DNA from 4 places in the Brevibacillus soli genome. Region 2 is predicted to be linked to each of the others. Evidence: riboswitches for the same ligand, from Rfam matches in the RefSeq annotation. Region 2 holds a riboswitch; each other region holds the start of a gene.

Region 1 (7,593 bases), on a different contig from region 2:
GAGGCGATTCAGCTGTTCATCCGTCAATGCCGCAATCGGAAGTTCATCAAGCTGATTTTTTTTCACTTGGCATTCCTCCGTGGAGTGGGACTCGTTTGTAGTCTGCCCTCAACCGACGTTATGTATGATTTACGCACTGTGACGAAACGCCTTGGCTATGGCCGCACATGAACGCTTGCAGAAAAGAATGGGAAGAGAACGTTCCTTTGCCTGGCTTTTTACGGTTTTCGCCAAATTGTGGTTGACGAAGTCGGTCAGAACGAGAATCATATCGACACTGGTGGGGATTTTCACACCCGTTTGCGAACTTTTCCGACCGGTCACGTGGTGAATTTCCTCAAATCCCCGCTCCTGCAACAAGTCGACGATGTTGCCGAGACGATCTCCACCGATAACGAGAATGGCTGACATATAAAAATACCTCCTTGCACTGATTTTTCTGGTGTATATTTTTTTCAGCAATTGATAATGAATATCACTCTTATTGATAAATATTATCATTCCCATTTGGTTTTGACAATACTCCCCATGATAACTTTTTCTCAACGACACAAACTACGAAGAGACTTACATATTTCTTGCCCGGTGTATTTTTCCAACGGTATAATATAAGATACATTCTTTTACGAGGAGGTGGAGTTCGGGTGCAGGAAATGTCTCAGCTTTACACCATTTTTAATCAAACCAAAGGATTTATCACTCGGTTCATGGGAATTATCCAACCCATTATTGATTCCGCCCAGGATGAACATTCCAAACTGTACTACCATCACATTCTGGAAGAAGAGGAACAGCGACTCGGCCGACTGAACGAGCTCATCCCCTACCTCGGCTCTCTGACAGAGGATAAAAAGGCGGAACAGCTGAGCGACCGCGAACTTTCCCGTCTGTTGTCAGACATTAATCTGGAGCGTTTTGGACTGCACAATTTTCGGGAGCATCTGGAGCTCTCCTTGTACGAGTTTCAGGACGAAGAGACGCGGCAGCTGCTGAACCGCATGCGTGAAGCAACGCAGAACGACTATCTGCGCGTCAAGGAAATCATGGCGACGCTGAGCGAAAGATTTTCCGATGTATATCACGCCAATCTGACCGACCATGACGAGGGCCACGAGATCCATCAAGTTGACCATTTGAAGGTATCGGCCTCCAAGGAGTCCGCTCCTGCGGCTGAACCGCAGATGTTCCCCTCCTCTGCTGAACCTGCGGGAAAAAAGGGATTGACCGTCGGTAGTCTGAAACACCGGTAACCAATACACAGAGATGATTGGAGGAACGTGAAATGGACAAGCTCCGTAAATTTCCCGACTCCCCTCTTTCCCAAGGGGAATGGAGTCAACTGGATGAGACCGTCATCGAAATGGCCCGCCGTCAACTCGTAGGACGACGCTTTATCGACATCTACGGGCCTTTGGGCGAGGGAATTCAAACGATTACCAACGATATTTATGACGAATCCCGCTTCGGCGGATTGAACCTTCGCGGTGAATCGCTGGAATTGACTCAGCCGAGCCGCAGGGTAAGTCTGACCATCCCGATCTTGTACAAGGATTTTGTGCTTTACTGGCGTGATATTTCCCAGGCCCGGACGCTGGGCATGCCGCTGGATATGAGTGCGGCGGCAAATGCGGCGGCAGGCTGCGCATTGATGGAGGACGATTTGATTTTCAATGGTTCCCCGGAATTTGACCTGCCGGGCCTGATGAACGTCAAAGGCCGCCTCACTCATCTGAAAAGCGATTGGATGGAATCAGGGAACGCTTTTGCCGACATTGTGGAAGCTCGCAACAAGCTGCTGAAAATGGGTCACAGCGGTCCGTACGCTTTGGTCGTCTCTCCTGAGCTGTATTCGCTGCTCCATCGCGTACACAAAGGCACCAATGTGTTGGAGATCGAGCATGTCCGCAATCTGGTTACGGACGGAGTCTACCAGTCTCCGACGATCAAAGGGCGGTCCGGCGTACTGGTGGCAACCGGTCGCCACAACCTGGATCTGGCGATTGCCGAGGATTTCGACACGGCGTTTTTGGGCGACGAACAGATGAACAGCCTGTTCCGCGTCTATGAATGCGTCGTTTTGCGGATCAAGCGGCCCAGCGCAATTTGCACACTGGAAGAAACGGAAGCGTAATATAACCCAGCCGACGTAAGCTATCGCTGGTGTCGGCTGGGGCCCCGAACACTTTTCTAGTGGCTGTATTGTTATCTACTAAAAAAGAATGGCACTTACCTGCAGCGGTAAGTGCCTTTTTTGTTTCCATTATGGCTGCCCAACACTCTGGCAGAACTCCCCAATGACCTTGGACAAGCGGTCGATGGCGAGAATCATGTTTTCCCGATTCGTATGGGTAAAGTTCAGGCGCAGCGTGTTTGCCTTCGGTTGTTCCGCGTAGAACGGACTCCCCGGCACGAACGCAACTCCTTCCTGTACGGCCCGCACCAGCATCTCTTCGGCTTTGACGCCTTCGGGCAGCTCCATCCAGAAGAACATCCCGCCTTTTGGCTTGTTCCACTTGATATCGGTCCACCCCTGCCGTGACAGGAGATCGTCCATGAGCTGCATTCGTTCCTGATACGCTGCGCGAATGGTCGCAATGTGCGCATCCAGGTCAAAGTGGTTCAACAGTTGAAACAGCGCCATCTGGTCGATGGAGCTGGAGTGCAGGTCAACAGCCTGCTTCGCCCTCACCATCGTCTGAATCACCTGGGCGTCGCCAATCGCCCAGCCCGTTCGCAGCGCCGGCGCCACGGTTTTGGAAAACGTGCTGGTGTAAACCACCGCTGAACCGTTGGGATGCTGATCCAACGAAAAGAGGGTCGGATAGCTTTCGCTCAAATCGAACTGCAGCTCACCATACGGATCGTCTTCCAGAATCAGCACATGATTCTCACGGCAGATCCGCAGAAGGCCGAGTCGGCGCTCCACGCTCCACACCTTGCCGGTCGGATTGGCAAACGTCGGTACGACATAGACCATCTTCGGTCGATACTGCTTCACTTTTGCTGCGAGGTCGTCCAGATCCATGCCCTCCGCGTCACCCTCTACCGGCACGGCCCGAATCCCCCGAAACTGGAACAACTGCAGAGCCGCCAGATAGGTGGGGTTTTCCACCAGGACGACATCGCCTTCGTCCAGATATACCTGGCATAACAGGTCAACCGCCTGCTGCGAACCGGTGGTCAGGATCATGTTCGCAAGGTCGACGTTCATGTTCTTTTGTTTCATGCGGGCCGCAATCCATTCCCGCAGCGGTATATAGCCATCGGTCAACCCGTATTGAAGCGATTTGTTTCCTCCGTCGAACACCCGATTAAAAGCATCCCGCATCGCCTCAATCGGGAAGAACTCCTCGGCCGGCAATCCCCCTGCCAGTGAGATCACCTGGCTCCCCTGGGTCAACTTCAGGATTTCCCTAACAGCCGACGAGGTTAATGCGTCCACATTTTTTGAAAATGAATACTCCATATCTCCCGCTCTCCCTTTAGATAGAACTTATACATGTTGTATCACTGCGACATCAATAAGTCCAATCTAACCTAGCTATAGGGACAATAGTTTTTTTCTATGCCGATGGAAACCTTCATCAAATCAAACGAAAACAGAAAGGGAAACCCGGTGAGGGCTTCCCTGTATCGTTGTCTGTTCCATGGCTTTATGCGATCCGGAACACGCGGGCTTTTTCCACCTGCGGCAAAAAGGAGAGGTCGACGTGCTGGCGAGCCGTCTCAAAGCCGATATCTTCGACCAAGAGGAGCGCTTCTTCACGGAACGGCAGGGTTACACAGCCTTCGTTCAGCTCACAGAGGCGCTTCAGGCGCTTTAGACGTTCAGCAGTTTTTTCCTCGCGCATCAGTTCGTTTTTCAGTTCGCATACGTTGACATGGTTTGCGTCAGAGATCATGCTTACGTCGTTGACGTGAACAATCAGCCGTTTCCCCTCTGCGGTGACAAAACCGATCGAGCAGAACTGAGAGCCGGATAACTCCAGACGGGTCAGAACGACATTGGCAAATTCTTCACCGGAACGCAGCCGGATCATTCCCGCTTCAATGGCGCCGCCAATCTTGCGTTCGTTTGCCAGTACCGTGTACATGTCCGTGTAACCGTTGATCTGATAGCGCATATGTACCCTCCTGCCGAGTAAAAGCTAATCCGGTGAGACTAATTATCATTACCGAATTTATCGTATAATGAAAATCATTATCTGTCAACGGTGAGAATGATTTTTATTATAATATGCGCCTATGGGCAAAAATTTGAATTGCAGACAGGCCCAAAAAAAAACCACCCGGCGTTAGCTAACGCTTCGCCGAGTGGGTTCCCTTTCTGCGCCGGGCGGGGCCCCGAACACTTTTCTAGCGGCTGTATGGGATGTCCATTTTACATCACGTGACGGTCTCTCCCTTTTATTTCACAAAAATCCCCAATCTCTCAATCCTCTCCGCCGCTTCCGCCAGACGCTGTTCCGTGGACAATAGCGCAACACGGACGTAGCCTTCTCCGGTCGGTCCAAAGCCGACACCGGGGGCCACGACTACATGGGCCTGTTCCAGCAGCAGATCGGAAAAGCTGACGGACGTGAAGCCTTTGGGGACGGGCAGCCAGGCGAAAAAGGAGCCTTGCGAGGGTTTCGCCTCCCAACCGATGCGCTGCAGATTGGAGAACAGGGCATTGCGTCTGCTTTCGTAGACAGCCACCAGATCGCGCACGCACTGCTGCGAGTCAGTCAGTGCGCGGACGGCAGCCATCTGCACGGCGCCGAACAGACTGACGAAGTAGTGGTCCTGAATCAGATTAATCAGCCGCACCAGTTCCCGGTTCCCTACCATCGCTCCAACACGCCAGCCGGCCATGTTGTAGGTTTTGGAGAGGGTATAAAACTCTACGCCCACCTCTTTTGCCCCCGGTACCTGCATGAAGCTGACCGGCTTTTTCCCGTCGTAGCTGATCGCCCCGTAGGCAAAATCGTGGCAGACGACAATTTCATGCTTGCGGGCAAAACGGATGGTTTCTTCATAAAATTCGAACGGCGCATTGACCGCTGTGGGATTGTTGGGATAGTTCAGAAACATCAGCTTGGCCTTGTCGAGGTCTTCCTGTGCCAGTTCGCCGTAATTCGGCAAAAAGGCGTTTTCCTCCCGCAGCGGCATCATCACCATGCGGCCGTCAGCAACGGCCACACCAGACCAGTAATCCGGATAGCCTGGATCAGGCACCAGCGCGACGTCCCCCGGGTTTAGCAGAACCTGGCAGATCTCGACCAGTCCGGTCTTGCTCCCGAACAGGATCGCCACTTCTTCTTCGGGATCCAGGTCGACGTCAAATTCCTGCTTGTACCAATAGGCGATGGCCTCTTTCAATTCCTTCCGTCCGGTAAACGGAGGGTATTTATGATGAATCGGATAGGCTGCATGCTGCTGCAGCTCCTCGACAATATGGGCCGGAGTCGGGAGGTCGGGGTTTCCCTGGCCCAGGTTGATGATGTCGTGTCCGGCTGCAATCGCTTTGTTTACCTTGGCCACCAGCGTGGCAAAAAACTGTGTCGGAAGTCTGTCGACCATGGATGCGGGCTGAATGCGCATGATTCTTCTGTCCTTTCGTAACGATTAAAAACCCCTTTTTCCTTACAGAAAAAGGGGTTGAGTTGTTTCTCACGGCCTTATCTGTCAGGAATGCTCCTGCTGGAATTGGCACAGCATCTGCATTCGCATACCATTGCAGATCCGCTGCCGGGCTTCATCGGGCCAGTCCCTCCACCTCTCTGGATAAGTTCAATACTCTTTTTTTAGTTGTGGCAACCATTTTCATACTAGCGAGTTGTGTACGCCGTGTCAATCCCCCTCTTGTATTTCAACGGTCGTACCGTCCGTCAGCAAGGTTTGACCTTTCACAACGATCTTGTCGCCAACGGCCAGCCCGGTTTTCACTTCGATCAGATCGCTGGATTCTTCCCCTGTCGTCACTTCCACCTTTTTGGCAATGGTTCCTTCCAGTCTATACACGAAGCGCTTGCCGTTTTCGTCGAAGACCGCTTTGCGGGGAACAATCAGGGCGCTGCTGGTCTGTTCCTGACCAAACTTCACATTGACAACCATGTCTGCTTTCAGTTGATTGTCCGGGTTGGAAAGGGAGATCTCCACCGGATAGGCGCGGAGTGTCGGATCCATGACCGGGCTGACTGCTTTCACTGTCCCTACCAGGTCCTTGTTCAAGGCGGGCAGCGACACGGTTACTTTTGATCCTGGTTTCACAGACGAAATCTCTGCTTCGGAGAGGTTTGCCTTGACGATCAACGGATTGGTATTGACCACGATCACGACCGGTTGCTGCGGAGAAGCCATTTCTCCCACCGTCCCGTTTACAGCGGCCACATAACCTGAGATCGGTGAGGTCACAGTGGTGTTGGCCAACTGTTCCCGCGCGTTTTGCAAGGCAACCCGCGCCTGCTCCACGGACGCTTCCATCACGGCCACACCCGTGCGCTGCTGAGCCGTTGCCAATGCCTGTTTGGCGTTCTCATAAGCAGTCTGGGCGTTGGTGAGAGCCGTCTTTGCCTGCTCATACTGTTGGGCGGAAATCGCTCCCTGGTTGAACAACTCTGCCATGCGCTGCTCGTTTCGCTGCGCGTCCTTCAGTCCCTGCTCGGCCTGGGTTAATCCGTTTTTCGCTTGCTGGAGGCTTTGGGCGGCATTGGCATCGCTTTGTTTCAGGTTGGCCAGCGCAACCTGGTACTGCGCCTCCGCCTGACGTACGCTGTTCATCAGGTCGTTCTTGTCCAGTGAAAACAGGACCTGGCCTTTTTGAACCTGCTGCCCCAACGCGACGTTCAACTGTACGATTTTCCCGCTCACTTTTGGCGTCAATGCCACCTCCTGATTGGGAGCCAATTTGCCGGTCACACCTGACCGTGTGGCGACACTGCCTTTTTTCACCGTATCCACTTGCACGGGTACCGGTTTGTTTTGCTCTGCCGTTTCAACCGGTGCCTGCTGCCCCGTGCAGCCGGCAAGCACAATCACAACGGAGAGCAAAAGCCCCAGACTGCTTTTGTTCAGTTTCATCATCACTTCCGCCTCCTATCCGACCGTTACGATCTCTTCGTCCGAAGAGGTTTTTGGGTTCCATTTTTGTCTGCGATTCCTGAACTTGCGTCCCAAATCATCAAACCAGGTGTAGACGACCGGAATCAAAACCAAGGTAATCAGCGTAGAGAAGCTGAGACCAAAGGCCACGACAATCGCCATCGGGGCCTGCGACTCGTTTCCTGCCCCGCCGCCAAAGGCAAGCGGCAGTATGGCCAGAATCGTCGTCAAACTGGTCATCAAGATCGGACGCAGACGCCGCGGACCTGCTTGAAGAATGGCTTCGTCGCGATCCACTCCGCGCTTCCGCAGCTGATTGACATAGTCGATCAACACAATCGCGTTGTTTACGACGATCCCGATCAGCAAAATGTAACCGATCAAAGCTGGAACGCTAAGCGGTTTTCCGGTTACAAACAGTCCGACCACGACGCCGATAAACGTCGGCGGGATGGAGAACATGATAATGAACGGGGTAAACAGCGATTCAAACTGGCTGGCCATGACCAT
Region 2 (7,593 bases):
ACCACCCCTCCTCCTGTAGAAGTCTGTTCTTTCCCTGATTTGTAACAGATTCTTCAATGTTTTTGCTGTTTTTGGAAACTTTTCTCATCTTATAATAAAAAGAAGAATGGGGGTATTGGGAAGATGCTGCAGCTGATTCGCAACACACTGACTAACAAAGAAGGATTTATGATTTTTCTTCTCTGGAATCACCTCTGGATCGCCGCATGGGTCGCGTTTCAGATGAATGTTTCCTACTGGCAGGTAGTTTCGCTGGGGCTGTTGGTTACCTTGATCGTATCACCGATCTACTTTGTCAGGAAAGACAGCTATTGGATTCGCTATCTGGTTGCCATCGGGTTCATGTTCTATTCCATCTCGTTTGACCACTTTACGAACTACCCGGAAATGGCGTACCTGTCGTTTATCGTACTCGGGTTTCTTGCCGCTTATCTTGACTGGAAGCTGATTGTATCGGCTGGGGTCGTGCAGATCGCAGCGACAGTTGTCGGGTTTGTTACCGGTTACTATCACATTTTTGAGGGAACCCATACCGAGATGAACCTGATCCTGAAGATCGTCTCCATTCTTTTGATGATCGCCGGTTTGAGCTACCTGTGTGTAGCGGGACAAGTGTCCCTGACAAAAGTGGAGCAGGCGCGCAAAGAAGCAGAGGAGAAAGAACAGCGTCTGTCCGAGCTGCTGGACCAAATCCAGAAAGTGACGAAGCAGCTGGACCTCACGTCGGAGCACGTGCACGAGCATGCGGAAGTAACCAAACAAAACACCGATGACATGATGCTCGCCTTCCGCGAAGTGGCTACGGGAATGGAAGCGCAGGCCAATTCCACCGTTAAGATTGAGGAGGAAGTGCAGTCGATCGACCGGGAAATCATCGAGGTGAACACTCAGGCGAAAGCGATGAAAGAGGAAGCGGAGAAAAACAACCGCCGCCTGGTCAACAGTATTGAGATGATGAACGAATTGTCGAAGCAGATGCAGCAAATCGTGGAGACGGTCCAGGTCGCCTCGTCTACCATTTATCAGTTGAACCAGCAGGCAAACAAAGTGGAGGAAATCGTACAAACCATCAATCAGATTGCTTCGCAAACCAATCTCCTGGCGCTGAATGCCGCCATCGAATCGGCGCGTGCCGGAGAACACGGCAGAGGGTTTGCCGTCGTGGCTGACGAAGTACGCAAACTGGCGGAGCAGAGTGCGAGCGCCACACAGGAGATTACGGCCATCCTGCAGTCGCTGCATCAGGAAAGCCAGAACGCCGTCCTTCAGATGAAAGACGGGGAGTCCTCGGTTATCAAGGGGCAGGAGCTGGCACAGCAAACGGTAACCTCCATTGAAAAGGTGAAGGCGGGCATGGCAGCCTTTATGGAAGCGGTGGAAATAGTCCGCTCCAGCATGGACCAGGTCAAAATCCGTTCAGGAGAAGTGGCCGAGGAGATGTCCACCATCACAGCCGTAACCGAAGAATCGGTGGCCAACCTGGAAGAGTTGTTTGCGACGGCGGAAAGCCAGCATCAAAGAGTAAGGCAAATCACGGAAGAGATCGGCGAATTGAACGCTCTTTCAAGCAAGCTACAAAAATCTTTCCAATCGTAACAACTGAAAAAAGCAATTGATATTTCGACAATTTTTGATAAAATGAAGTCATCAAAAAAACAGCATACCAATTGCCTTATCAAGAGCGGCGGAGGGACTGGCCCAATGAAGCCCGGCAACCACTGTACCTGTACAGAATGGTGCCAAATCCTGCAAAATCCGTTATCGGATTTTGACAGATGAGGAGGAGACGGATCAAAACCAAAACTCTTCCTCTGGAAGAGTTTTTTGTTTGGTCAAGGAAACAAAGAGAAAGGGAGAGAAACAACATGAAAAAGCTTTTGCTGACGATTACCACGTTTGCCCTCCTTGCTGCCGGCTGCCAGTCGGACAAGGCACCGGCCAGCGGAGAAGGAACTGCCGGTCAAACAGGGGAAGCGAAAAAACGAATTGCCCTCATCTTGCCGGAAAAAATCGGGGTGAACCCGTTCTTCCAGCAGATGGACGAAGGGGCCAAAAAAGCGGCCCAGGAATTTGGCGTCGAGCTGAAAACGATCGAATCGACCGACCACTCCGCCATCGAAGAAAACCTGCGCGTCGCTGTTGCGGAAAATTACGATCTGGTCATCACTTCTTCGTTTGAATCGGAAGACGCTTTGAAAAAGGTAGCCACCGAGAACCCTGACCGACAATTTGCCATCATCGATACCGTCATCGATTTGCCGAATGTACGCAGCGTGGTATTCCGCGAGCACGAGGCTGCCTACCTCTTGGGAGCGGCCGCCGGCTTGGCGACAAAGACAAACAAAGTGGGCATGGTTGCCGCGATGGACATCCCGCTGTTGAAGAAATGGACAGTCGGCTTCCAGGAAGGATTGAAGGCGACCAATCCGAAAGCGGAGTTTCTGGTGAACTACGTCGGCGGTTTTACCGATCCGGCGAAAGCGAAGGAACTGGCCCTGCTGCAGGCTTCCAAGGGTGCTGATTTCATTGCCGGGGCAGCAGCGGTAGGGGATCTGGGCGTGTTTGAAGCGGCGAAGGAAAAAGGCTTCTACACGGCCGGTCAAGACGTGGACCGCACCACGCTCGATCCGGAGCACATTGTCCTCTCGCAGCTCAAAGGAACAGATACGGCCGCATACGAAACGGTGAAGGCATTTGTAGAGGGAACATTCAAACCGGGTGTTGTGACCTACGGTCTGAAAGAAGACGGCGTAGGGGTCACCTACATTACCCGGGAAAGTAAAACCCCGCTGCATCCGTTTATCGGACAAGCGGTGGTGGACAAGGTAAAAGCAATCAAGGACGAAATCATAGCGGGTACCCGTCAGGTGCCGGATCCGCTGAAGCAATAAGGCAAAAATGACCGACTACCTAGCCGTAGTCGGTTTCCTATTACTGGATCAAGGAGGAGGGTTGATTGATGACGCTGCGTCTGGAAATGCGAAACATGACCAAAACGTACGGTGACTTTACGGCCAACGACAACATTTCCTTCGACTTGAAAGAAGGGGAAGTGCACGCCATCGTCGGCGAAAACGGCGCCGGAAAAACCACGCTGATGCGGATGCTTTACGGCATGGAGCAGCCTTCTGCCGGGGAGATCTACCTCAACGGGCAGCGGGTGGAGCTCGCGGGACCCCATGACGCGATCCGGCATGGAATCGGCATGGTTCACCAACACTTCATGCTCTTTCCCGACTTTACCGTGGCGGAGAACATCGTGATTGGATATGAGCCGAGGAAAGCAGGCCTGTTCCAGCGGGAAAAAGCGAAGGAAGAGGTGCTCAAGCTGGCGGAGCGCTACGGTATTTCAATCGACCCGACAGCACGGCTCTCCGGCTGCGCTGTCGGCGAACAACAGCGGGTGGAAATATTGAAAGTGCTTTATCAAGGGGCGGACATCATCGTGCTGGACGAACCGACTGCGGTGTTGACGCCGTTGGAGGTAAAGGGTCTGCTCGCCACCATCCGCAACCTGGCCCAAGGCGGGAAGAGCATCATCCTGATTACGCACAAGCTGCAGGAAGTGATGGAAGTAGCCGACCGGATCACTGTCCTGCGAAACGGAAAAGTGACCGGGACAGTCAACAGGCAGGAGACCACAGCGGAAGAACTGGCACGGTTGATGGTAGGCCGTGACCTGCAACCGGCAGGGGAGCGGGTCAATCTGGACGGCAAACCGCTGCTGGAGGTTCATCATCTGACCGTTCAAGTGAAGGGAAACAAGCCGTTGGTAGATCAGGTCAGTTTTACCGTACATCACGGTGAAATCGTCGGAATTGCCGGCGTATCGGGAAACGGACAATCCGAGCTGCTGCAGGTGATCACCGGCTTGCGGCAGGCGGATGGCGGATCAGTCACTCTGGCGGGACGGGACGTAACCAATCGGTCGGTAGCGGAGATTCGCCAGGCAGGTCTGGCCCATATCCCGGAAGACCGCTACCTTTGGGGTGCAGCCAAACAGGAGAGCGTGGCAGAGAATGCGCTGATGGGCTATTACCAAAAACCTGCGTATTCCCGAGGTTTCATCATCGCTCGGGACGTGTTTCGCAAGCTCGCTGAAGAGTGGGTGAAACGCTTTGCCATCAAGACCGGTTCGCTCGAGGAAAAGGCAGGGAACCTTTCCGGGGGAAACTTGCAAAAGCTGATCGTCGCCCGGGAGCTGGGGCAGGAAACACCGCTGTTGATCGCAGCCGAGCCGACCCGCGGGGTGGACATCGGCGCTATGGAAACCATTCATCAGGCGCTGCTTGATAAACGAAACAAGGGAGACGGCATCCTGCTGGTGTCGTCCGAACTGACGGAGATTCTTGCCTTGTCCGATCGGATTCTGGTGATGTACGAAGGCAGAATTGCAGGAGAATTGAAACGGGCGGAAGCGACGGAAGAGAAAATCAGTGTACTGATGGCAGGAGGGAGCTTACATGGAACGACACAGGCAACTGTTTAACGCGATGCTCCAACCGGTACTGGCGATCGTGATCGGCTTGATAGCGGGTGCCGTCGTCATCAGTACGGTTGGCGAATCGATTGCGGATACGTACCGCCAGATGTGGAACGGCGCGTTCGGAAGCAAGTACTTCGTGATGTCCACTCTGGCCCGGTCTACGCCCATCCTCTTGATCAGTCTCGGGCTGGCGCTGGCTTTTCGGGCCGGGGTCTTTAACCTCGGAGCAGAGGGACAGATGGTACTGGGTGCTTTCAGCGCGGCATTGGTCGGTCTGTATCTGCCGGTGCCGGGAGCCGTAAAAATGGTCGCAGCCCTTGCCGCTGGTGTTGCCGTTGGCGGGCTATGGTCGCTCCTGGCCGGCCTTTTGGAGGCGAGATTTAAAATCCAGCTGTTGATTTCCACCCTGCTGCTCAACTATATTGCCGTTTTGCTGGCCGGCTATTTCGTCAGCGATCCGTTTCAGGACAAGACGGGATCCGCTGCACTGGCGCAGACGGCCATGCTGGAGAAAAGCGCCTGGCTGCCCAAACTGTTCGCGGGAATGAGCCTGCATGCGGGATTTCTGTTTGGGATTGCCGGAGCGGTTGTGCTCTACCTTCTGTTTCGCTATACGGCCTTTGGCTATGAAGTGAAAATGCTCGGCCAGAATCCGTTTTTTGCCCAATACGGCGGAATTCAAAAGAACAGGGTGATGCTGCTTGGCATGTTTATAAGCGGCGGGTTTGCCGGACTGGCCGGGACGGTTGAGGTATTGGGAACACAGTACCGCTTCGTTGACGGGGCCCTGACTGTTCCGGGATATGCCTGGACGGGACTGATGGCCACGTTGCTCGCCAACGCCCACCCGCTCGGTGTCGTGGTCACGTCCATTCTGTTGGCCGCTCTGCAAACCGGGGCGATGGGTGTCGAGCGAAACACGGAAGTGCCCCTGGAGATCGCAAGTATCATCCAGGCGGTGTTGATTCTCTTTATATCCGCAAAACTGAGTGTTCAGTGGTGGAAGCGCAGGAAGAAAGGAGGGGCCTCCCATGGAACTGTTTGATCTTTCTCTCATCAGTTCGGCGATTCGTATGGTTTCGCCGATCCTGCTCGCTGCATTGGGGGGCGCCCTGTGTGCTCGGGTCGGCCTCTTTAACGTCGGACTGGAGGGACTGGTGCTGGTCGGAGCTTTTTCCGCCATCGTGGGCAATCACCTGACGGGAAGCCTGTTGTTTGCCATTTTGTTTGCCATTGCGGCGACGCTTCTGTTTTCCCTCTTGTTCGGCTATATGACCATTCGATTGAAAGCGAATGAAATTATCGTCGGAGTAGCGATCAACTTTTTGGCCATGGGGCTTACCACCTTTGCGCTGCGGGCGGTTTTCGGGGTGAAGGGGGCGTTCTACGACAAAGACATGGCGGGGCTGCCGCAGTGGCAGATTCCGATCCTGCACGATATTCCCGTGCTGGGGCCGATCGTTTCCGGGCATTCGCCGCTCGTATACCTGGCGTTCCTCTCCGCAATCGCGCTCACCTTCTTTTTCTATCGGACGGTTACCGGTTTTCGAGTGCTGGCTGTTGGGATCAACCCGGTTGCCGCAGGAAGTCTTGGTTTAAAGGTGACGCGTCTGCAATTTCTCGCCATCGCCTTGTGCGGCGTATTTTGCGGATTGGCTGGGGCACAGCTGTCTCTTGGGCAGGTGACCATGTTTTCCGAAGGCATGACGGCGGGGCGCGGATTTATAGCCCTGGTGGCAATGATGTTGGGACAGTCCCATCCACTGGGAATATTGGCGTCCAGCCTGCTGTTCGGTTTAATGGACGCGCTCAGCATCCGACTCCAGGGATTCTCGCTGCCCACTCAATTTACGGCCATGCTGCCTTACGTGCTTACCATTGCCGCCATGTTCTTCCTGAAGGGCCGAGGCGATAACGTGAACAGCGCGGGTCAGTACAGCACGCGATAAAAGGGGAAAAGGAGGAAAACGAATATGAACAAGGCAGAGCGCATCAAACGGATGAAAGTGCCGGCAGTCGATCCCGCCCTGGCCAAGCGCTTGCCGCCGGGACAGGTGCTGACCGAACGGTTTCCCATCCTGCATGAAGGAGATGTCCCCGTATACGATATGAAGAAGTGGACGCTGCGGGTCTTCGGCGAAGTGGAGCGGGAAGTGACCTTGTCGTACGAAGAGATCATGGCTATGCCGCAAACCACTGTGACCTGCGATATCCATTGCGTAACCCGCTGGTCCCGGTTTGACAATCGCTTTACCGGCGTGCTGTTTCGGGATTTTCTGCAAGCGGCGGGGATCAAGCCGCAATCGGACTACGTCATGGTTCACGCGGATCACGACTATACGGCCAATCTCCTCCTCGCCGATCTGGTCCGGGATGACGTGCTGCTGGCCCACTCGTTTGACGGCGAGCCGCTTACAGACAAGCACGGCTGGCCGCTTCGGCTGATCGTGCCGCACCTCTATTTCTGGAAAAGCGTCAAATGGCTGCGCGGTTTTGAGTTTATCAAGGAGAACAAGCCCGGCTTTTGGGAACAAAACGGCTTTCACCTAAACGGCGATCCTTTCCGGGAAGAGCGGTTTTCCGGTGAGCCGCTGCCGATCCCGGAGGACGAATGGGAGAAAAAGGAGTTTGATTGACATGCTGCCAAATCTAAAAATCGACCCGAAAACGCTGCCCGAGCGCGTCATTGTCTGCGGTGACCCGAAACGGGCGGCGAACATCGCCTCGCTTCTGGACAATCATCGCCAGCTGGCGGAAAACCGGGAATATCACAGCTATGCCGGCACCTGGATGGGTGTGGATGTGGCGGTTGTCAGTCACGGGGTAGGCTCGCCCGGGGCGGCTGTCTGTTTTGAAGAGCTGGCCAAGGGCGGCGTGAAGTCGATCATCCGTGTGGGAACAGCCGGTTCCTATCAACAGGAAGTGCCGCCGGGAAGTCTGGTAATCAGTACAGCGGCGGTGCGGGCCGACGGTTTGACCGCCCAGCTGGTGCCGCCGGGTTTTCCGGCCGTGGCGGACCGAAATGTCGTCGCCGCGCTGACAGAGGCTGCGCGATTGAGCCAAGCAGGTTTGCCGATCAAGGAAGGGATCACCCTGACGATTGATGT
Region 3 (7,593 bases), on a different contig from region 2:
TCCAGACCGCCTGCTGATCGGGGAGCAGCCGCTTCGCCAGCGAGTAAAAGGGAATGACAGACAGACTGCCAAAGCACACGGACAGGCAGGTGAGCGCCTGCACCGGGTCTGTGGTTCCGTTTGCAAACAGGTGGGCCGTCAGAATATAGAGTGGATACCCGGGAAAATGAGGCTGCATGTGAAAAATGTCAAAGCGCTGAAGCGCGAGTGCGAAGTCGACGGCGTCCCAGCTTTCCGCGTATTGTCCGGCGAACCGGAAGCGGATTGCGAAAGCAAACAGTACGAGCGCCGACAAAAACAGCGTGTTCCGGTAACGGGTCATGATGTCCGGCAACGAACATGCCTCCTTCAAACTTGCCAAAAAAGCCGTGGATCGCCACGGCTTAACGAGTTGCGTACGGAGTCAGGCTGCAGGAGGGTTGGCTGCGCAGGCAAGATGCTTGCGCTGTGACACCGTCCGCCAGCGGATCAGGAAGAAGACCACTACATAGTACAGCCAGTAAAAAACGAATTCTTCCACGGACGGATTATGCGTATAGCCCAGCAAGGCCTTCAGGAAAATGCCAACGTCTCCGGAGAACACCGGCTTCTCGCCGTAATCGCGAATGTAGTGCTCCTCGTCGACAGGATGCTCCGGCAGGATGGAGGCCAAGTTGTAAAGTTCGCCCACCTCACCGGCTGGCGTACGGTAGATGCTGCCCACCAGCCCCAAGTCCTGCATCACCCCGATGCCCTGTGCGAACAAGCCGGCGGCAATGATTACAATCATCACCTTGGTGACGGTAAAGAAGGTGCGGAGCGACATTTTTTTGCTGCTGTTGAAGAAAAAGTAGGCGAGGACACCGGCCAACACCAGTCCGGCCAAGGCCCCCCAGCTGGTCAGCGCCTTTTGAATATCGCCGCCGCTGATCGCCGCAAAGAAGAAGACGGTTTCCACTCCTTCCCGCAAGGTGACGAGAAAGGAGTGCACGATCAGATTGGCGACGCTGCCTGCCGTCAAGATTTTGTCCAGCTTCTCCTGCATGTCGCCGCGGATATCCTTTTGCTGTCCCGACATCCAGACGGCCATGTGCGTCAACAGCAGGGAAGAGACAAACAGCATTCCGATTCGCATATAGTTTTCACTCGCCATCATGCGAAAATCGGTCAATACCACTTGGAACAGGAGGGCAACCAGAAAGCTGGCGACCAAAGCCAGAGCAGAGCCGAACCACACCCATTTGTTCCATTTTTGCGCCCCTACCCGGTTCAGATAGGTAACAATGATGCCGATAATCAACAGGGCTTCAAACGCTTCCCGCAGGGTGATCAGAAACGCCTGCAAATCCACCTGTATCTCCTCCAAACATGTGCTAAGACCTCTCTAAGTAAAGAGAGGTCATTCCATCATGCAAATTTGTAAAGCTGGTTTAGTTCAGAACGATGACAGTCTTGTTTGCCGCGTCGAAGAACACTTTTTGACCAAGCACCTGGGATACGGCACGGAGCGGGATGAAGGTGCGTCCGTTTTTGATCAGAGCCGGTTGATCAAAGGTGTACTCCAGCTTTTTGCCGTCCTTGTTGATTTCCCTGGAACCGATCAGAAAGTCGATGGTTGCACCGTCTTTTTCAATCACGATCTTCATTTGCGTACCGACTTTCACTGCGTCAATCTTTCCGCCAAGCGCTTCCGCGAGGGCACGTGCCGGAACCAGTGTGCGTCCGTTTTTGATAAAGGAAGGAACGTCGATTTTCACGGTCTTGCCGTTTACCAGCAGAGTGGAGTCGCCCGCCTTGAAAGAAATGCCGTTCAGCGCGCTCAGCGCTTTCAATACGGGCATGATGCGGGCGGTGGCAGCGGCCTTGTCAGCTGCCTGTACGGCTTCGAAATACTTCTGTGCGTCCATGGTGAGGGCGGCATAGGCGTCTTTGCCCAGTTTTTCAGTCAGCAGCACTTCCATGACCGACAGGAACATGTTGCCTTCCATCGCTTGTTCCATTGCTTTCTCGTGATTGGCCTTTACGGACCAATCAGCGGTCAGCACTTTATCGACGTAGCCGGAGAGCTTGGCGGTCAGCGTTTTGAGGAACGCTTCCTTGATTGCGGCTTCGCTCAGTTTGGACACGTCGCCGGACTCAAAAGCGGCCTTGATCGCGTCAGCGGAAGCCTTGTGGCCGCCGGACATGGAATTGTAGATCGGCAGGTAGAAGAAGTAGCCCTCCGTCAAACCTACTTTGGCGTCTTCCGGCTTTGTTTTCGCGAGCTCGGGAACTTTTTTCGCGTAGGTGATGTTCGCCAGGTGGAACGTTTTAATCAAGGTTTTGTCAAACATTTGACGAGTGATGTTGTACTGGAGCACGTCCCCTTTTTCCACCGATTCCAACAGCTTTGGAATGATGATGGCATCAAGCTGCTCCTGCATGCTTGTGCTGAAAGAGGCATCGCGTTTGCCTACGGTAGCCTGCAGAGAGCCTGCGTACAGTTCAATGGCCTGCTCAAGTGCAGCGCGGGCGGCGTCCTTTTTGCCTTGCGTGAGCGCGTCTTTGGCCACGACCTTGGTCAGGTTGGTGATCTCTGCGTAAAAGTAGCCCTGGAGGCCTTTGTCAACCGCTTGCTTTGCTTGCAGTGCAGAGTATTTGCCTGCGGCGGCGCCGTCCAATACAGCGATGATCAACGCGTCCGTATCAGGTATCAACGCTTGTACCTTCGCCTGGAAGCTGGTTATGTAAGCCGCTTTTACTTTTGCGATGTCCACGGTTTGGGCTTCAAACAGCTTCTTGATATCAGCAAACGCTTGTATGTCTGCCTTTTGCACGGACGTATCAGCCGTCAGTTTGAATGCTGCGGCTATAGCAGGTTGGCTCGAAGCAGTATCCGCATAAGCGGCAATCGGACTAAGCAGCATGGCAGCGGCAATCGAGGCGACAACAAATTTTTTCATGGTTGAATTTCACTCCTTGGTTTATAGATGAATGGTTAGATAAGTCCTTTTCGTTTGGCAATCCAAAAGGCTGCGCCGACGGCGATGGCCAGTCCGCCGATGACGGAGAGGGTGACCAACGGGTTCACCTTTGTCGCGACAGTTTGTTCTGCTGCCGGTTGAGCAGATGCGGCAGAAGACTGCTGCGAGCTTGTGTCCGACTGAGCGGGGCTTGACTTCATAGAAGCCGGCGGTGTTTCGCTTTGTGCCACAGCCGCAGGCGTCGGACTGGCGGCAGTCTGTCCGGCTGCAGTGGATGTATCCGGCTGTTTATCTCCGGAAGCTGGGGTTGCCGAGCTGTTGGAAGCTGCCGAAGCTGGTTTGGCTGTCCCTGTCTGCCGAGGAGTCGACTGAGGCGCCTGTGCAGCTGGCTTGGAGCTTGTCGCAGTCGCCGGAGCAGCGGTTGATGCTGACGGTTTGGCCGATTGTCCCTGCGGCGCGGTGCTCTTGCTTGGTGTGGGCTCTGCAGCCGGTCCCGGATTTGCCGACTTCAGCTGAAATAACGGTTTCAAGGCAGAACGGATCAATGCGGTCTGTTTTACAAACTCGTTTTTGTCGGAGGGAACGGTACCCACTCCGAACAGTCCGGGGTTCCCCAAAGCCTTCAGTGCATGGTCAAATGCGGTGTAGGCGGTTTTTGATGCGTGATCGCTGAGGTAGGGCGCCAGCACGTCGAGTGTTCCTCTTCCTTTTGCCAGAAGCAGCTTGGCCTTGGCGTAGTCACCAAACTGCTTTTCCGCATTGTCGAGACGGCGGTCTATGTTCATCACCAGCACTGCCTTGTAGTTATGTAAAGCAAGCTCCTTTTGCTTATTCGCAAAGTTTGCTTCCAGCTGCTGTGCCGTCTTGTCGCCAAACTCCAGAGCGATCTCCTTTTTGCGGCTGACAAACGCCTGATAGGCGCCGTTCCAATCCGCCGGGTTTTTTTGCAGCTTTGCGGCTATCTCTTTGTACGTCTCCGCCAATTCCTCCTTATTGGGATCGCCGTAGGAGTATGCGAAAGCCGAGGAGGGCAGCAGAAGCACAAGCACAAGCGCCAGCATAAGGCGTACGAACATCAGGATCCTCCTTCTCGCATAAATGATAATCATTATCAAATACCGGCCACTATTAATGATAAAGGCGGAAAGGAATTCCGTCAATAAGGATTTTCATTCTCACTCTCATTCTCATCTCACACCTATAACCGGAAAGTTCCGAATGTATCCTTTTTTTATTCTTTTTTCATGTTTGTGTGGTACACTGACAAAAAATTCTTGATCAGGGGTCGATGCACGTGTGGAAATGGATTCTAGCCCTTTTGGCAGCGTCGTTTGTGGCTGCGGTAACGTCAGCGGGATACTGGGTGTACAAACAAGTCGATGAAAAGCAGCAGGTGTCGGTGGAACGGCTGCAAAAATTTAAAAATCGCAAACCGCGGAATGACCTTCCTCATATCGGTTATCTGGCGCCGAAATTTGAGCTGCCTGCCGAGAACAACCAGACAGTTGGCCTCAACGGTCCGCATCACCAGCCAACCCTGGTCGTGTTTTGGTCCTCCTGGAGCTCACACTGCCAAAAAGAACTGGTACTGTTGGATGAGCTGTATCGCCAGAACGGAAAAAATCTCCGCTTTTACCTTGTGAACGACACAACCAATGACGATCCAAAGGAAGCGGAGCAGCTTCTTTTGGGCAAGTCCCTGAAACAAAGCGTGCTGTATGACCGGGATGGGAAAGTCGTGGAGGACTACGGCATTGAAGTGTACCCGACAGCCTTTCTTGTGGGAACGGACGGGAAGATTAAAGACCGCTGGGTGGGTACGCTGACGCTGGACGAATGGAAGGAAAAGCTGGTTAATTTGGAACTCTCAAAAAAATAATTGACGAACACCTGAGTGAGCATGTAAGATACTGCTAAATAAATTCGAGCGAAGAACTCGGAATTAAATAGATACTCTTATCGAGAGCAGGCTGAGGGACTGGCCCGATGAAGCCCGGCAACCGACCGTTTTCAGTGTTTTCACTGATAAGGCACGGTGCTAACTCCTGCAGGAAACGATTCCTGAGAGATGAGAGAGGTGTCCCTTTGAATAAAGAAGCCTCTTTCCTCTGGGAAAGGGGTATTTATTTTTTCTCCGGTCGTTCTTCCGCCAGAAGAATCTTTTTGGGGGAATCAACCATGTTCAAAAAAGGAGTAAGTCTGATCGTCATCAGTACCGTTTTGCTGACAGGCTGCACCAACGAACAGCCGCCTGCACCTACTGCGCAACCGACACAACAGCCTGCTTCCCAGCCGGCGGCAACGGCTCCGCAGCAACCGGCCAACACAGCGCCGGCATCGGCCAAGGCCTCTGTGGCGATACCAAGTGCCGTGGACAAAAAATTAAAAATCGCGCTGGTCAGCGAATTTTCCATCGGAACGTTTTCCGCTCAGTATCTGCAGGGCGTAAAGGATCAGGTAGGCAAGTTTGGCGGGGAAGTGATCGTCTACAACGCTGACGGCGACCTCGCCAAAATGGCGGCCCATCTCGATACCGCGATCAACCAAAAAGTGGACGGCATCCTCATTAATCACGGCCGGGCCGAAGCGCTGCAAGACGGCGTGGAACGTGCCGTAAAGGCAGGAATCCCCGTTGTTTCCTTTGACAACGATCTGGATCAGATAGAGGGTGTAACGGTGATTGACCAGGACGACTACAGCCTCGCCTGGCAGGGATTGAAAAACCTGGCGCAATCCATCGACGGCAAAGGGAACATCGTCTACATCTGGGTGGGCGGTTTCGCACCGATGGAGAAACGCAACCGCGTATACGAGATCTTCCTGAAGCGTTACCCCAACATCAAGGAGATTGCCCGCTTCGGCTCCGCTACGCCGAATACCGCACTGGACACGCAAGCGCAGATGGATGCGATCTTGAAAAAATATCCGAACAAAGGTGACATTGCGGCAGTTTGGGCTCCGTGGGACGAGTTTGCCAAAGGAGCGGTTCGCGCCATCAAGGCAGCCGGCCGCACGGAGATCAAGGTATTTGGAATCGATCTTTCCGACGAAGACCTGCAGATGATTCAAGAAAAAGAAAGTCCGTGGAAAGCGTCCGCCGCAACCGATCCAGCCGACATCGGACGGGTGCAGACCCGTTTTCTCTATCAAAAGATCGCGGGTGAGCCGACACCGAAGTACTTCTCGCTTGATCCGCACCTGGTAGCCAAAGAAAAGCTGCCTGATACACCGATAAACATGACGCAGCTGGGTGAATACGTGGATGGCTGGGGCAGAAGTGACGCCGCCGTCTCTTCGTGGATGCCGGCTCTGGAAAGCAAAGCAAAACAATAGATGAACCGTTGGGAGGAGGAAGAAGCATGACGGCCTCCGTACTGGAAATGAAGCAAATTGGCAAAAGCTACGGCGGAGTTGAGGCCCTTCGCGGAGTCGACTTTACTGTGCGGGGCGGGGAGGTTCACGCCATTCTTGGCGCAAACGGCGCGGGAAAAAGCACGTTGATGAAGATTCTCTCCGGCGCCGAGCAGGCAAGCAGTGGATCCGTATTCATCAATGGCCGGGAAGTGAGCATCAACAGTCCGCGGGGAGCGAAGCAGGCCGGCATTCATCTGGTTCAGCAGGAGGTGGACACCGGTCTGATCCCTTACCTGAGCGTGGCGGAAAATATCATGTTGGACCACAGCGCAGCTCAAAAGCGAGTGTGGTTTTCCCCGCGCCGGACGGTCGTACAGGCGGAAGAAATCGTGCGCCGGTGCGGGTTTTCCCTGCCTCTTAAGGCCACAGCAGAGGAGCTGACGCTGGCAGAAAAACAGCTCGTTCTTCTGGCTCGGGCGATCGTCCAGGACGTTCGGTTCGTCATCTTCGACGAGCCGACCGCTCCGCTCAGCCTGTCGGAAACGGAGGCCCTGTTCACGCTGATGGAAGCGTTAAAGGTAAAAGGGCTGGGTATTGTCTACATTTCCCACCGACTGCCAGAGGTATTTCGCATTGCCGACCGGATTACCGTGCTGCGAGACGGTCGTAAGGTTTGGGAGCGGGAGCGGGCGTCAACAGATGCTGACCAGGTGATTGCCGCCATGCTGGGCAGAAGCTTTGCAGAGGAGTTTCCCAAGGAGAAGGTGCCGATTGGCGATGTGATTTTTGAGGCCAAGCAGGTTCACGTCGGGCAAAAGGTAAAACGGTTTGACATCCGGCTGCGAGCGGGGGAGATCGTCGCGGTTGTGGGATTGGTGGGTGCGGGTAAAACGGAAGTCTCCCGCGCCCTGTTTGCGGCGGATCGCAAAGACGGCGGCGCCATTTTTGTCAGGGGCCGGGAAGTTCTCTGCCGCAGTCCGCTGGATTCCGTTCAGGCGGGCATCGTTCTGGTTCCGGAAGAGAGACGTCAGCAAGGAATTTTCGTGGAAGAATCGGTTAAGGACAATCTCACTCTGGCCAATTTGCACAGCTACACGACGTGCGGTTTCGTGAAAGCGCCCGAGGAAGAGAAGGCGGCACAGTCCATGGTAGACCGACTCGGGATCAAAACGGCCGGTCTTCAGCTGCAGGTGGGGCGCCTCTCCGGCGGCAACCAGCAAAAAGTGGCGATTGGCAAATGGCTGCTTACCGATGCCAGTGTGTTTTTGTTCGACGAACCGACCAAGGGAGTCGACGT
Region 4 (7,593 bases), on a different contig from region 2:
CCCGCTACCCGTGCGGCCGACGATCCCTAACGTCTCTCCCTCCTGCAAGGAAAAGGAGATATCCTCCAGTGCCGGTTTCTCCGTTCCCGGATAGGCAAACGTAAAAGAACGCGCCTCAATCGTGCTGGATGCCAGACTGGCAACGGGCTGAGCCGCTTCCCGCACATCCGGCTCTTCAGACAAAAGCTCCTGCAGGCGTTTGTTTGAGGCGCTGCCTCGCTGCAGAATGTTCATCAGCCAGCCGAAAGCAAACATCGGCCAGATTAACAGTCCCAGATAAAGGTTGAAAGCGACCAGGTCGCCCAGCGAAATCTCACTGTGAAACACCAGATAAGTGCCGTAGCCCAGCCCGATTAGAAAGCTGAAGCCGATGATGATCGAGATGGTTGGTTCAAACAGCGCGTCAATCCGGGCTACACTGACATTTCGCTCCAGCGTTTTCTCACTCACGCTGCGGAATGCTTCCACGTCGCGATCCTCCTGAACAAAAGCGCGCAGCACCCGCACACCGGAAATGGACTGCTGCACGTGATCGTTCATTTCGCCAAACGCTTCCTGCGCCAGGTAAAAGCGCTCGTGCAGGAGCCGACCGTAGTAGGCTGTCGCCCAGGCAAGAAACGGCATGGGAATCAACGCCGCCAGGGTCAGCTTCCAGTCAATCGAAATCAGCATGGTCGCCAGAGTAAGGACCGTCATAAACAGGGAATCAACCAGCGTCAGCACCCCGACACTCGCCGTCTGTTCGATAGCCGGTATGTCGTTGGTGGCGACCGCCATCAGGTCGCCGGTGCGCCGGCGGTGGAAAAACGATGGAGTCATCCGCGTCAGATGAGCAAAAAGGCGGTCGCGCAGTGTACGCTCCAGAATCAGCGAGCCGCCGAACAACAGGTAGCGCCACAGGAAGCGCATGCCGTACAACAGAATGCCGAGCCCAAGCAAAACGGCAACGGTGGTCGCCAGGTTCCGTGGCGTCAAAGACGCATTCCGGATCTGATCCACCGTTTCGCCGATCAGTCGCGGCGGCCACAGCATCAATACGTCAATCACAAATAAAAAAAGAATGCCCAGGACGTATCGCTTCCAATAGGTTCGAAAAAACCAGGATAACTGCAGTAGAGTCTGCAATCCGGATCACCTCTCCATTTACCCGCCCGGCGCAGCGTTAGCTCGTGCCGGACGGGACCCTGTTATCGTTCCGAAAAAAGAAAGGGATGCGCCATTACGCAGCCCTTTTCACACTTATTTCCATCGTAGGTTACCTAATTTTTCTTGTCAATCAAGACTTTTCTATTAGCAAGCCGGATTTTACGTCCCATTCCGCTTTCAGCAATCCGTATACCGCGTGGTCGACGAAGTGGTCGTACAGCCATTCGTTGCTCCGGATGATCCCCTCCAGCTGAAAGCTCAGCCGCTCGGGAATCGCACGGCTTTTTACGTTGCCCACAGCCGCTGCGATGGTCACCTTGTTCAGGTTCCAATCCCCAAAAATCAATTGATCGATATAAGCAGCCACTGCCTCCGTCATCAGACCCTTCCCTTGATACCCGGCGGCCAGCCAGTATCCAATGGACGTCTTCCGATTGTTCCAGTCGATGTTGTGGACGCCCAGCGTACCCGCCAGCCTGCCGCGGTACCAGATACCGTAATGCTTGCCCTGCCGCTGGTCATCCTGCCGGATGGTCATGGCGATGAAATTCTCCGTGGCTTCCACCCGTTTGACCGCGTCCAGCCAGGGCAGCCACTGACGCAAATAGCCGCGGTTTTCCTCGGTCAGCCGGAACATCTCCTCCGCATCGGCCATCTCCAGCTGCTTCAAATGGGCATCTTGTGACAATTCCATTCGCTTCATGCCAGCTCCCCTTTCTTCCCGAAGATGAAACAGCGCCCATCATTTTTTCCAAATGTGGACGCCTGATTTCCGTATCCTTACTGTTTGCTTTTCCTGATCTCTTCCGGTTTGTAGATGCCGTTTTCCGTGACGATCGCCGTAATGTAGCGCGCCGGAGTTACATCAAAAGCGGGATTGTACACCTTGATGTTGTCCGGTGCCACCTGTTTTCCCAGACCATGCGTAATTTCTTCCGCCGGCCGCTCCTCAATGGGGATTTCTGCACCGGTCGGCGTCTCCAGGTCAATGGAGGAAAGCGGCGCCGCCACGTAAAACGGGATGTTGTGAGCATGAGCCAAAACGGCTACGCCATACGTGCCGATTTTGTTCGCCACATCACCGTTTGCCGCCACGCGGTCGGTACCGACGATGACCGCTTGCACTTTTCCCTGCGCCATTACCATGGCCGCCATGTTGTCGCAGATCAGGGTAACGTCAATGCCTGCCTGTTGCAGCTCGTACGCGGTCAGACGCGCTCCCTGCAGCACCGGACGGGTCTCGTCTGCGTATACCTTGAGGTTCCAGCCGCGTTCTTTGGCCAGATAGAGCGGCGCCGTAGCCGTTCCGTACGCCGCCGTTGCCAGTGCACCCGGATTGCAGTGAGTGAGGATGCCCATTCCGTCCTGCAGCAGGGTCAGCAGATTTTCCCCGATTTGGCGGCATACGGCTTCGTCCTCCCGCTGAATGGCCAGCGCTTCGTCAAGAACCGCTGCCTTCAGTTCCGCCACCGGTTTGGCTCCCTCACGCTGCACTCTCGCCTTGATCCGGTCCAGTGCCCAAAACAGGTTGACGGCTGTGGGACGGGAGGTTGCCAGATAATCGGCCTGTCTATTGAGTTCCACCCAAAAATCCTCGTGTGTTTCCGCCTTGCTTTCCCGAACCCCCAGGTACACCCCGTAGGCTGCTGCCATGCCGATGGCGGGAGCGCCGCGTACCTGCAGATGGCGGATGGCCGCCCACACCTCTTCGGCTTTGGTCAAGGGAAGATAAATCGTTTCAACTGGTAACCGCGTCTGGTCCAGCAGGCGGAGGATGTCTCCGTCCCACTTGACCGGCGCGAACTGCGTGCTGGTCGTCATACTGCCGCCTCCTGATTGTATCGTGCTGCTGCCGTGCGTACAACGTCGGTGATATCTGTCGCCTGTTCGATTTTACCGCGTTCCAGCACAAGCGCCTGCCCGATCGCCAGCGCCAGACGTTCCGCTTCGGCGCGTACCTGTTCATCCGCGATTGTGTTGAGATCGGCGACGCCGGCCAATCCGATTACGCGGCGCATTATTTTGCAGCCGGCAAAGCCTGCCGCGTCCTGGATGAGGCGCTGGACGTACTCCTGCCAGAAGCCTTCCACGTGGGCGCTGCGCTCTTTCGCCTGCTTGTGCCAGAGTTGGACAAACTGGGAGACAAACTCGTTCCAGACGTTTTCCACGGTTTCCAACAGGTATTCGCGATACGCTTCCCGTTTTCCTGTGTCAGCCTGCAATCCGTGCTGGCCGGCATAGTTAAGCAGCAGATTGGCAATGACCGCTCCGATGTCAAACCCGATCGGTCCATAGTACGCAAATTCCGGATCAATCACTTTCGTGCTGGACTCGGTCACAAAGATGCTGCCCGTGTGCAAATCGCCGTGCAGCAGGGCTTCCGCGCGAGTGAGAAAATCGTATTTCAGTTTGGCGATTTCCCGCTTGAGCGGCGCGTTTTTCCAGATGGCCTCCACGTCTTCGCGAATCAGCGGGTTGAAATTGTTGGTCGGCGCGTTTTCATAAGGGTCTGTAAACACGAGATCTTCGGTAATTTTGCATAATTCCGGATTTATGAATGTTCCGACCAGGGCTTTTTTGTCATAGGGATGCGCCCCCAGATCGGACGTATGGAACAACGTCTGTGCCAGGAAACGGCCGATGTGCTTGGCGAACTGCGGATAGCGCCTTCCTTCGATTAGCCCTTTGCGCATAATGGTGTGATCGCTCAAGTCTTCCATGACCGTCAAGGCCAGTTCCTGATTGAAGTGATACACTTTCGGCACCAGATCCGGCACGTATTTGTACTGAATCCGCAGCGCCTCGCTCTCAATCCGCGCGCGGTCCACTGTCAGCGGCCACGATTCGCCGACGACACGCGCGTACGGCAGCGCCTGCTTGACGATGACGCTTTTCCCGGTCGCCTCTTCCTTGATGTGAAAGACCAGGTTCAGGTTGCCGTCCCCAATCTCCCGGCTGGTCAACTGAGCTCCTTCTGAAAACAGACCCGGCAATGATTTGACATACTCCACTGCTTCCTGTTCCGTTAATGCGCGATAAGCCATGTATTTCGATCCCCTCTCACGAGAATGTTCAGAATACGAAAAAAGACCTCTTTCCGAAGAAAAGAGGTCGTTGCAGTCGCAGCGCGTATAGCTCCCCCTTATCTTCCAGAATCATTTGTTTCTGCAGGAATTAGCACCGTGCACATCCTCTTTTTCGCTATGGGAAAAAGCGGCGTGTCGGTTGCCGGGTTTCATCGGGCCAGTCCCTCCACCGTCTCTGGATAAGGTAATCCAATCGCTATTCAATTTGACTTAGCTAGAATCATACACGCCGTTTTTTCCAGTGTCAATATCCTTTTTGATCGCAATCTTCGACCGGAAAACGAGGGTTGACTCCTGGTCGTGATCGTCATATCATGAGGGTAACTCATGCTTCTTCAACCATAGACAGGCAATCACATAGCGTGGAAATACAAAGACTCTTATCGTGAGATGGCTGAGGGACTGGCCCTATGATGCCCGGCAACCGGCGCTTGCCTGACAGGTACGCGAAACGGTGCTAAATCCTGCGGAAATAAGGGTCAAAATAGGTAATGTTTTCCGGACTATTTTGACTACCTTACCGAGAGATGAGAGGAGACGTAACGTTTGATATGCAACGAAAGCGCCTCCCTCTCGCAGGGAGGCTTTTTTGGTAAATAAGAATCGTAATAAATTCTTAATTACACAAGTGCAACTAGGCAGTCGCCTGCGCATAAGCTTGGCGCCAGCCAAGTTTTCTATGCTGGTAAAAAGGAGGCTTTCCTGAAAAATGAGCGAGCAGCGTATCCTCGTAACCTATTTGACCCAAGCGAAAGACCTGCAAAAGAAGGCGGAAGCGATCGCCGTGGGTATGACAGTCGGTTCCTGGACCGATCTGCCGGCAGCCAAGCAGGCAGAGCTTCGCCCGTATCTGGGGGAAGCGGCGGGCGTCCAACCGCTTGAGACATTGGAAAACGGCGTGACGCGCGGCACCGTCACCGTCAGCTACCCGATCCGCAACTTTACCGCCGACATTCCCTCCCTTTTGACCGGGATCTTCGGCAAACTGTCCATGGACGGCAAAATCAAGCTGGTTGACATACAATTTCCTGAAGCGTTTCTAGCCGCCTTTCCCGGGCCCAAATTCGGGATCGACGGTCTGCGCGACCGCCTCGGTGCCTATCGTCGCCCCTTGTTGATGAGTATTTTCAAATCATGTCTGGGACTGCCGTTTGAGGACCTGAAGACACAGTTTCGCGCTCAGGCTCTCGGCGGGGTTGACCTGGTGAAAGATGACGAAATTTTCTTTGCAGACGACCGCGCTCCGTTCCTGGAGCGGATTAAAGCGTTCGGGAAGATCGCCGCTGAAGCGGAGCAGGAGACGGGAAAACCGGTTCTCTACGCGGCCAACCTGACCGGACCGACACACGAACTGCTGGATCGGGCAAAACGCGCGGCAGAGGCGGGAGCCCACTGCCTGCTGTTCAATGTGCTGGCGTACGGCTTTGACGTCCTGCACCGCCTGGCCGCCGATCCGGACGTACACGTGCCGATTATGGCCCATCCGGCGCTCGCCGGGGCCCTGTATCCCTCGCCTGACTACGGCATCGCCACTCCCCTGCTGCTGGGCAAGCTGATGCGTATCGCAGGGGCGGACCTGGTGCTTTTCCCTTCACCGTACGGAAATGTTGCCCTCGACAAAGGAGAAGCGCTGCAGCTGGCCGCCCATTTGACTGAACCGCAGGAGTCTCTGCGCCGTTCGTTCCCGGTGCCGTCTGCAGGCATCCACCCTGGTCTGGTGCCGCAGCTCTATGCCGACTTCGGCATCGATCAGGTGGTCAATGCCGGCGGCGGCATCCACGGACATCCAGGCGGTGCGACAGCGGGTGCGAAGGCGTTTGCGGCAGCCATCGACGCGGTTGTGGCGGGACGCACGCTGGAACAAGCGGCGGCAGAATCGGAAGCGCTGGCTGTCGCCCTCAAGAAATGGGGGGGAAGCAAATGAGCAAGAAACTGGTGCTGTTCTGCGACTTCGACGGAACCATCACAGAAAAGGACAACATTGTTGCGATTATGAGACAGTTCGCTCCCCCTCAGTGGGAAGCGTTGACCCAGCAAATTTTGACGCAGCAAATAAGCATACGCGAAGGTGTCGGCAAGCTGTTTACCCTGCTGCCCTCCTCGCAGCGAGCAGAAATTACCGACTTTATCGTCAAGGAAGCGACCATCCGACCCGGCTTTGCCGAATTTGTCCGCTTCTGCAAGGAGCAGGATATCGAACTGCTGATTACCAGCGGCGGCATCGACTTTTTTGTCGGCCCGATCCTCGCTCCGTTTAAACTGGATGTGCCGATTTACTGTAACGGCAGCGACTTCAGCGGTGATCACATCGCCATTACCTGGCCGCACAGCTGTGACGAGCACTGCACAAACGACTGCGGCATGTGCAAAACGTCCATTATCCGACGCTATGATCCAAAGAAGCACTTCCGCGTCGTGATTGGCGATTCGATTACCGACCTGGCCGGTGCAAAAATTTCCGACTTTGTGATCTCACGCTCCCTGCTGACGCAGAAGTGCGAGGAATTGAACCTGCCGCACCGCTCGTTCACTACCTTTTACGATGTCGTCGAAATTCTGCAAACCTTGCATGCCGAACTGGAGGTGGAGACTGTATGACCACAACCCTGGAACAACGACTGGACGCCTTCCGCCGACTGGATGACGCAAAGCTTACCTTTGCTCGCCGCGACTGGTTCCCCGGTACGAGCGGCAATCTGTCCATCAAGCTGACGGACCAGCCGCTGCAATTTGCCGTCACGGCCAGCGGCAAAGACAAAACCAAGCTCTCTCCCGAAGATTATCTGGTGGTCGATGGCGATGCGCGCCCGGTAGAGGCGACCTCCCTGAAGCCGTCGGCAGAGACACTGATTCACGCCGTCGTGTACAAAAAGTTCCCGCAAGCGGGTGCCTGCTTCCACGTACACACGGTGTGGAACAACCTCATCTCCGAGCTGTACTTTGGCCAGCGGGCCTTTTCCATCCAAGGGCAGGAGCTGATCAAGGGACTGGGGATCTGGGAAGAAAATGCCCGGATTGCCGTTCCGATTGTCGAGAATTTCGCCGATATACCCAAGCTCGCCAAAGCCATTGAAAAAGTCATTACGCCGGAGATTCCCGGCGTGCTGATCCGCAACCACGGCATCTACGCCTGGGGGGCAAACGATTTTGAGGCAAAGCGCCATCTGGAGTCATTTGAGTTTCTCTTTGAGTACCACGTGCGCTGGCTGCAGCTGCACCAGGCTGCAGTCCCCACTGCGTAATGAAAAGATGACTAAAAACACCAATCACAATCGATTGGTGTTTTTTTATGTACAGCGACAATCGTTATTTCAGTAAACCGATTTCGCGCAGACGCTGGTTGAGGAACTCACCTGCAGTG

What was found. A riboswitch is a leader RNA that binds a small molecule or an ion and turns the genes downstream of it on or off. The one in region 2 is predicted to bind S-adenosylmethionine.
Region 1: linked by a shared signal. The riboswitch ahead of ACE99V_RS00800 (pyridoxal phosphate-dependent aminotransferase) and the one ahead of ACE99V_RS08020 (BMP family lipoprotein) in region 2 are both predicted to bind S-adenosylmethionine.
Region 3: linked by a shared signal. The riboswitch ahead of ACE99V_RS18165 (substrate-binding domain-containing protein) and the one ahead of ACE99V_RS08020 (BMP family lipoprotein) in region 2 are both predicted to bind S-adenosylmethionine.
Region 4: linked by a shared signal. The riboswitch ahead of mtnK (S-methyl-5-thioribose kinase) and the one ahead of ACE99V_RS08020 (BMP family lipoprotein) in region 2 are both predicted to bind S-adenosylmethionine.

Annotation. Positions count from the first base shown of each region.
Region 1 is NZ_JBIYSM020000001.1:172,158-179,750, reverse strand. It holds gene ACE99V_RS00830 (hypothetical protein) at 1-66, opposite strand, end outside; gene ACE99V_RS00825 (DUF2325 domain-containing protein) at 130-411, opposite strand; gene ACE99V_RS00820 (IMEF encapsulin system ferritin-like cargo protein) at 654-1,250, shown strand; gene ACE99V_RS00815 (family 1 encapsulin nanocompartment shell protein) at 1,283-2,131, shown strand; gene ACE99V_RS00810 (aminotransferase-like domain-containing protein) at 2,261-3,466, opposite strand; gene ACE99V_RS00805 (hypothetical protein) at 3,654-4,124, opposite strand; gene ACE99V_RS00800 (pyridoxal phosphate-dependent aminotransferase) at 4,408-5,583, opposite strand; SAM riboswitch class I at 5,658-5,773, opposite strand; gene ACE99V_RS00795 (efflux RND transporter periplasmic adaptor subunit) at 5,833-7,062, opposite strand; gene ACE99V_RS00790 (efflux RND transporter permease subunit) at 7,078-7,593, opposite strand, start outside.
Region 2 is NZ_JBIYSM020000014.1:64,226-71,818, forward strand. It holds gene ACE99V_RS08015 (methyl-accepting chemotaxis protein) at 124-1,596, shown strand; SAM riboswitch class I at 1,670-1,782, shown strand; gene ACE99V_RS08020 (BMP family lipoprotein) at 1,866-2,891, shown strand; gene ACE99V_RS08025 (ABC transporter ATP-binding protein) at 2,960-4,489, shown strand; gene ACE99V_RS08030 (ABC transporter permease) at 4,464-5,531, shown strand; gene ACE99V_RS08035 (ABC transporter permease) at 5,518-6,435, shown strand; gene ACE99V_RS08040 (sulfite oxidase-like oxidoreductase) at 6,460-7,122, shown strand; gene ACE99V_RS08045 (nucleoside phosphorylase) at 7,124-7,593, shown strand, end outside.
Region 3 is NZ_JBIYSM020000055.1:10,356-17,948, forward strand. It holds gene ACE99V_RS18140 (hypothetical protein) at 1-334, opposite strand, end outside; gene ACE99V_RS18145 (FTR1 family iron permease) at 404-1,330, opposite strand; gene ACE99V_RS18150 (copper amine oxidase N-terminal domain-containing protein) at 1,410-2,921, opposite strand; gene ACE99V_RS18155 (hypothetical protein) at 2,957-4,018, opposite strand; gene ACE99V_RS18160 (TlpA family protein disulfide reductase) at 4,237-4,821, shown strand; SAM riboswitch class I at 4,896-5,017, shown strand; gene ACE99V_RS18165 (substrate-binding domain-containing protein) at 5,121-6,275, shown strand; gene ACE99V_RS18170 (sugar ABC transporter ATP-binding protein) at 6,302-7,593, shown strand, end outside.
Region 4 is NZ_JBIYSM020000013.1:62,062-69,654, forward strand. It holds gene ACE99V_RS07590 (ABC transporter ATP-binding protein) at 1-1,125, opposite strand, end outside; gene ACE99V_RS07595 (GNAT family N-acetyltransferase) at 1,277-1,849, opposite strand; gene mtnA (S-methyl-5-thioribose-1-phosphate isomerase) at 1,927-2,967, opposite strand; gene mtnK (S-methyl-5-thioribose kinase) at 2,964-4,190, opposite strand; SAM riboswitch class I at 4,286-4,418, opposite strand; SAM riboswitch class I at 4,610-4,711, shown strand; gene ACE99V_RS07610 (2,3-diketo-5-methylthiopentyl-1-phosphate enolase) at 4,942-6,156, shown strand; gene ACE99V_RS07615 (2-hydroxy-3-keto-5-methylthiopentenyl-1-phosphate phosphatase) at 6,153-6,830, shown strand; gene ACE99V_RS07620 (methylthioribulose 1-phosphate dehydratase) at 6,827-7,474, shown strand; gene ACE99V_RS07625 (isopenicillin N synthase family dioxygenase) at 7,539-7,593, opposite strand, start outside.